Regions from separate parts of the Shewanella sp. S1-58-MNA-CIBAN-0166 genome, predicted to be linked through region 2. Evidence: predicted binding sites of a transcription regulator. Region 2 holds the regulator's gene; the other holds the start of a gene.
What was found. Region 2 encodes FliA, which starts transcription of late flagellar genes. Its sites were predicted from a motif close to CTAAAGNTNNNNNNNNNNNNGCCGATA; they were not measured.
Positions count from the first base shown of each region.

Region 1: a site for FliA is predicted at 1,969-1,995, ahead of AAEY99_RS14585 (flagellar protein MotY). Genes of this name have one in related genera too.

Region 1 covers NZ_JBEOPN010000024.1:6,117-9,848, reverse strand. The annotation lists gene AAEY99_RS14600 (Na+/H+ antiporter family protein) at 1-55, opposite strand, end outside; gene AAEY99_RS14595 (peroxiredoxin) at 446-1,051, shown strand; gene rnt (ribonuclease T) at 1,176-1,841, opposite strand; gene AAEY99_RS14585 (flagellar protein MotY) at 2,029-2,898, shown strand.
Region 2 covers NZ_JBEOPN010000031.1:30,759-34,490, forward strand. The annotation lists gene AAEY99_RS16930 (chemotaxis protein CheA) at 1-342, opposite strand, end outside; gene AAEY99_RS16935 (protein phosphatase CheZ) at 358-1,095, opposite strand; gene cheY (chemotaxis response regulator CheY) at 1,109-1,492, opposite strand; gene AAEY99_RS16945 (RNA polymerase sigma factor FliA) at 1,537-2,256, opposite strand; gene AAEY99_RS16950 (MinD/ParA family protein) at 2,249-3,130, opposite strand; gene flhF (flagellar biosynthesis GTPase FlhF) at 3,135-3,732, opposite strand, start outside.

The DNA.
Region 1 (3,732 bases), on a different contig from region 2:
TTCGAATAAAGCTTAAAAACAGCATTAAGCAAACCGCGATAACAACCGCATTCATAATCATTTTTCTTAAAAGTAAGTGAGGCCGCTATTCTTGACTGTCTAGTGTCTATTTGTCCAGCGCATATCGCTTTTTTAGGTATTTTTTGCTGATAGTTAGCTCAGAATTATTTGCTGTTTAACATATGGTTGTTGATAGTGATGAGTGAAATCTTGTTATCAAATCATTTTGTCATATTTGAAACTTATTATTTAATGGGTCATCATGTTTTATTTTTCAGCAAGTAAACCAACTTTCATCTGAAATGACTTATAAGTCCGTTAATTTAGATGTATGGTATACGACTGATATAAGTCCCAACGGTATGGGTAATTGCTTGGTGGATCATCATTTTGCGATACGCATATACCGTTGTTGAGTGTTTAAGCCATTAAATGGAGATAGATAATGAGCGTATTAGTAGGCCGTCCAGCCCCAGATTTTACCGCAGCAGCCGTTCTTGGTTCTGGTGAAATTGTTGACACATTTAACCTTGCTACCGCAATTAAAGGTAAGCCTGCAGTTATTTTCTTCTACCCACTCGATTTTACTTTTGTATGCCCATCAGAGCTAATTGCTTTTGATCACCGTATGGAAGAGTTCACTAAACGTGGTGTTGAAGTGATTGGTGTTTCTATTGATTCACAGTTTACTCATAACGCATGGCGTAACACTCCAGTAGACAAGGGTGGTATTGGCCAAGTTAAGTACACTCTAGTTGCTGATGTTAAGCACGAAATTTGTAAAGCATACGACGTAGAGCATCCAGAAGCTGGTGTGGCTTTCCGTGGTTCTTTCTTAGTAGACAAAGAAGGCCAAGTTCGTCACCAAGTGGTTAACGATTTACCACTAGGCCGTAACGTTGATGAAATGATCCGTATGATTGACGCACTTCAGTTCCATGAAGAGCACGGTGAAGTTTGTCCAGCGGGCTGGTCAAAAGGCGAAAAAGGTATGACTGCAAGCACTGAAGGTGTTGCTGCATATCTAAAAGATAATTCTGACAAGCTATAATCTAGCAAGTCAGAGATAATAAAAAAGCTGCTTCGGCAGCTTTTTTATTGGATAAAATTAATACTTTGTTATCGCACTAGCTGAGTGTAGATGGCTGGCATGAGATCAAAGGGCTGAGTATTCATTATTCGCTTGCTGAGTCGGTATCATCTTCCACAGCCGCTAATGGCCAACCACCCAATGCTTTCCATCGATTGACTATAAGGCAAAATAGTTCGGCGGTACGTTCGGTATCATATAATGCTGAATGGGCTTCATTGTTGTCGAAATCGATCCCTGCCATTTTACAGGCTTTAGCTAATACTGTGTGTCCAATAGCCAGGCCTGCAAGTGTCGCGGTATCAAAGCTAGCAAAAGGATGAAAAGGAGAACGTTTTAAACCATTTCGTTCAATAGCCTTGTTAACAAAACCTAAATCAAAAGCGGCATTGTGCGCGACAATGATACTGCGATGACAATCTGCTGCTTTTTGGGCTTTTTTTACTTCTTTAAAAATCTCTAAAAAAGCGACTTTTTCGTCTACTGCACCACGAAGTGGATTAGTGGGGTCTATACCATTAAAAGCTAAAGCTGCAGGCTCTAAGTTCGCGCCTTCAAAAGGCTCAATATGAAAATGAAGGGTTCTATCAAGTACAATGATCCCATCACTATTCATTTTTAGTAAGCTGACGGCAATTTCAAGCAACGCATCGGTATTAGCATTAAACCCAGCAGTTTCGACATCGATAACAACAGGGAAATAACCACGAAATCGGTGTTTAAACTTATTAGCGTCGCAAATATCAGTCATTACAGTTTTTATCCTCAATAGCTATCATTCATCGGTGCAAATGATATAAGCCGAGTATTATGCGCAAACTCAAGCGCAGTGTCATGTTTGATTGTGGTTTTTATCATCGATTAAACATGATTGTTTACTAAAGGAACTGACTTTATGGCCGATAGAACAAATGTAATCGGGTATAAAGGGTGGTTTTATGTGGCGAAAACTGATGGTCCTCACAAGTTTGTGTCTTTGCTCAACGGCTAATGCCGATTTGAGGCACTACGTTGCGTCACTGGAAAACTCAGCATGGCGTATCGGTGAGAACAATCCGATAGAATGCCGTCTTGAACATGATATTCCTGACTATGGGCGTGCTGTGTTTACCAGTAATGCCGGTAAAGAGCTAAATTTACATTTTACGTTAGATATGTGGTTAAAACCTGATTCGGTGACCAACGCGACATTAATTAGTCGAGCCCCTAGTTGGCGTCCTGGACACAATTCTAAAGAAATCACTCAACTGACTTACAATAAGCAATTTAATGGTGAAGTACCCAAAAAAGCCGCTTGGTCGATGTTGAATGAGTTGAGTCAAGGAATGGAGCCCACGTTTTATTATGCGGATTGGTATAATCAAAACGCTAAAATTGCCGTGGGATTGTCGTCAGCTAATTTTGGCGGTAAATACCGTGAATTTCGCGCCTGCTTGGCTAATTTACTGCCTTACAGTTTTGATGATATTGCTTTTACAGTGTTAAATTACCAAGAAGGTGGGGTAGAGCTGACTCGTTTTTCTACCCAACAATTACAGAAAATACAGCGTTATTTGTCTTATGACCCTGAAGTCGAGCTTGTACTGATTGATGCTTACACCGACAGTTACGGTGGACGCTCGGTTAACCAAAAGGTGTCAGATAAACGTGCGGACTCAGTGAAAGATATTCTCATTGCTAGTGGTATTCCTAAGGATCGGATTCATACATCGGGTCATGGTGAAAAACGCCATGTAACAGGCAATGATCTTGCAGAAGAACGTAAGATGAACCGCAGAGTCGTGATTAAAATAACCAAGCCTATATAAACCCATTCATGTATCACTCACTGCTCAGCCATGGGCAGTAGTCCTTATTACTGGATATGATTGAGATATCAATTTACTTGAGTCACGATGTTGCTAGTAACTTGAGTCAGCTATTTTTCTAATAAATAGTATTGATACGACAGCCAAAGTCTCCCTGTGTTTATCAGTCTGCTTTACTCGGCATTTATTCAACATTCGTAACACTAAATTGAGCCAAATCGACAATACTCTTTTATAAATGAACCATCGTTCCTTTAAGAGCCTAATCAATAAAACATGTAAGGGTATTTTGCGTGGTGATCATTTGAAAGGGTTCAACCTATCAGTAGCGCTCGAATTTACAATTTTTTTCGCAACGCTTCTCATTTGGGTTTATAAAGATGCTAAAAAAAAGGTAAAAAAAACCCACTTAATCCAAGTGGGCTAAATAATTTGCAATCAACAAATTTAAGGAAGGAAGTCAAGCATAAGAACTAGGGATAACTGAGGTATTGGGTTACATCAGTTTGGAGTTCTTGGTTTTCAACATCTGAATCAGATGTGTCCTGAAAACGAGGCAATAATAGAATGTATACACTAATCTGACAAACTAGAAAAATTAAGCGTTAGCATTAGTAAAACTAATGCTTTGTGGCTGTGGTGATATGTTATTTATACTCTAATCGTCTTATATAGCGCTTTATTAGGTTATTACTTATATTTTATGCATAACTATTCGGATTAGTTAATTAGGCAACAATAATATTTAACAAATAGTATATATCCCGTCATGCTGTAAAGTCAGCTTACTCCTTTTAATATGTTAAATATTACTCTACACCACTATGGATATGA
Region 2 (3,732 bases):
AGGGTCTTGTGATTCTCCCTGTTGAGTTTGAGCAAACATGGAATTAATCGCGTCGACCGCTTGCAAAATAATATCCATTAATTCTGCATTTACGCCACGTTTACCGGTGCGTAATAAATCGAACGTGTTTTCAGCTTCATGACACACGTCAACCATCGGTTTTAGACTTAAAAAACCAGCCCCACCTTTAACAGTATGGAATCCACGGAAAATAGCATTGAGTAAATCACTGTCATCAGGATTATTTTCAAGGGCAACTAGCTGCTCCTGTAGAAGCTCTAAAATCTCGCCAGCTTCAATTAAAAAGTCCTGGAGTATCTCTTCATCAACATCAAAAGACATTAAATTGACTCCTAATTAGAAACCCAGACTTGATAGCAGATCGTCTACTTCATCTTGACCTGTCACCACATCTTCACGCAGTTCAGCATGCATGATGGGACCTTCTGCTTCTATTTTATTTTCGTTTATAGTTGGCAATGATTCGGTAGTATGATCTCCGAATACCGTTAGCATTGAGACCAGATTACTTTCTACTTCACGAACTAAATCAATCACTCGACGGATCATTTGCCCCGTCAAATCTTGGAAGTCTTGCGCCATCAAAATTTCATTTAATAACTCGCGAAGACGATTAGAATCATTTTCACTATGTAACATAAACTGCTGAACATCATGACAAAGTGACTTAAACTCACCCATTTCTATGTCACGACGCATCAATTTATCCCACATTGGCGTCACTGATTGTATATTGCTAATGATGGTATCGGCCAAAGGTAGACATTCTTCAACTGCATCCATGGTTTTATTTGCAGCTTGTTCTGTCATGTCGATAACATAGTTCAATCTTTCTTTAGCATCTGGTATTTCGGTATTGGCTAATTCAGATAAACGGTTATCAACTTGAAAATCTTTTAGTGCACTATGGAGTTGTCGAGTTAGTTTACCGACTTCTTCAAAAAGCTCACGCTGCAATGGCGTTGCAAGCTCTCTGATCATTTCATCGGCTTTATCTTGTTGACCCAAGGTAAGCAATTCAACAAGTTCTTGGGCCTGTTCGAGAGTGATTAACCCCGATATTGATGCCTGCATGACTTATCCTTGCTTATGCGAGTCGTTCAAAGATTTTGTCTAACTTTTCTTTTAACGTAGCTGCGGTAAAAGGTTTTACGACATAACCATTTACACCGGCTTGCGCTGCAGCAATAATCTGTTCACGCTTAGCTTCTGCAGTTACCATTAGCACAGGTAAATGCTTTAACGAATCATCTGCACGGATTGCTCTAAGTAAATCAATACCTTGCATTCCAGGCATATTCCAGTCTGTTACCACAAAATCAAAATCGCCTTTTTGTAACATAGGTAGGGCTGTTGAGCCATCATCTGCTTCTTGGGTATTATTAAATCCCAAATCTCGCAACAAGTTCTTAATGATACGCCTCATTGTTGAAAAATCGTCAACAATAAGAATCTTCATATTCTTGTCCAAGGTTTCCTCCGGTGAGCTGACACTCGTTTGCTCTAGATAAGTTATTATTCTTGTGTCCAATGCTTGAGTTTCGCTTTTAATCTGAGCATTGCCTGACTTAATATCTGGCTTACTCGCGATTCGCTAACTTCAAGGATGGCACCGATTTCTTTTAAATTTAATGCTTCGTCGTAATACAACGACAACACTAATGCATCTCTTTCTGGCAATGTCTTAATTGCTTCAACCAATGCAGATTGGAATTGAATTTCAGCAAGCGAGTCAAAGGTTTCATCTGGCGTTTCGTTGTCTGTGATTAACACATCTTGCGACACGCCAAGGTCTTCTATGCCTATGATTTTACCAACAGAAACATCATTTAAGATATGATGGTATTCATCGAGAGACATATCAAGTTTTTCAGCAATTTCTGTATCATTGGCATCTCTTCCAAGCAGTTGCCCCAATTCATCAATTGCATGTGCTACTAGACGATTATTACGATGAACTGAGCGCGGAACCCAGTCACCACGTCGAATTTCATCTATCATTGCACCACGAATTCTGATGCCTGCAAAGGTTTCAAACTTAGCCCCTTTACTGTTATCAAATTTAGATGAGGCCTCAAGTAACCCCATCATCCCAGCTTGTAATAAATCATCAAGTTGCACCGATGCTGGTAATCTTGCCAGCATATGATGAGCAATTCTTTTTACCAACGGTGCATACTGTTCAACAATAGACGTTTTGTTATCGAACTGAGTATACGCGGCGGCTTTATTCACTCGTTCTTCCTTCTTGTATCGGCTTACGTTGTACAAGACGTTCAACAAAAAACTCTAAATGACCACCTGGCTGTTGTGGAACTGGCCAAGTCATAATTTTATTGGCTAATCCATGATAAGCAATAGCTGAAGGCGACTTAGGATACGCTTCAACAACTAACTTTTGCTTACGAACAGCTTTACGTAAATTTTCATCGAATGGTATTGTTGCCACTAATTCTAAAGCAACATCTAAAAATCTATCCGTCACTTTACTGAGTTTAGCAAATAATTCCATACCTTCTCGTAAACTACGTACCATATTTGCCACAATTTTGAAGTGGAACACACCATGTTCACGACTTAAAATTTTAATCAGCGCATAAGCATCAGTAATTGATGTTGGTTCGTCGCAAACGACTATCAATACATCCTGTGATGCACGAGAAAAACTCAGCACCATGTCTGATATACCAGCAGCAGTATCCACAATTAAAATATCGAACTGAGTTCGCATTTCACTAAATGCACGGATAAGTCCAGCATGTTGTGCTGGCGACAACTCAACCATCGCTTGAGAACCCGATGTGGCAGGAACAATACCAATACCTTTAGGTCCACGAACAATGATGTCATCTAATTCGGCATCTCCGGACAAAACATGAGATAAATTTTTCTCAGCACGTATCCCAAGCATGACATCGACGTTGGCTAAACCTAAATCGGCATCAAGCACTAATACGCGTTTGCCTTTTTCAGCTAGTGCTACCGCAGTATTAATTGACACACTGGTTTTACCCACTCCGCCTTTACCACCGGATACGGCAATTACTTTAACTTTATCGTTATTTGGTTGATTCATCATACGTAAACCACTTGCTTGATCCCGAGTCATATCTTTACTCAAATGCATAGGCTGTGTCATTAGACCACACTGTGTCTTGTGACGATTGTTGTTCTGTTTCATTTAACGCCGCGAGAGCCTTTTTAGCCAACTCTAACGTATCTGCTACTTTCATGTCCTCAGGAACACGTTGACCGTCAGTAACATAGCTTAATGGTAACTCATTTTGAATCAATACGCTCAATGCACCTGCAATTGATATCGATTCATCTAACTTTGTTAAAATCGCACCCGCTAATGGAATTCGTTTAAAATGTTCTACAGCATCTTGTAACACACGACGTTGACCAGTCGCAGATAAGACTAAGTAGCTCCGAATTGGGATCCTACTATTTGCTGTTAAATTATCCAGTTGCTGATATAAGCGCATATCTCGCTGTCCCATACCTGCGGTATCAATTAATACTAACTTACGATTTCTAAATTGATATAAAATTTGTTCTAATTCGGTTAAATCATGTGCTTGCTTAACCGGACAGCCCATTATTTTGCCATAAGTCGCTAATTGCTCATAGGCACCAATACGATAATGGTCGGTGGTAATCAATGCTACCTGCTCTGGGCCATGATGGGCGGCAAAGCGAGCGGCTATT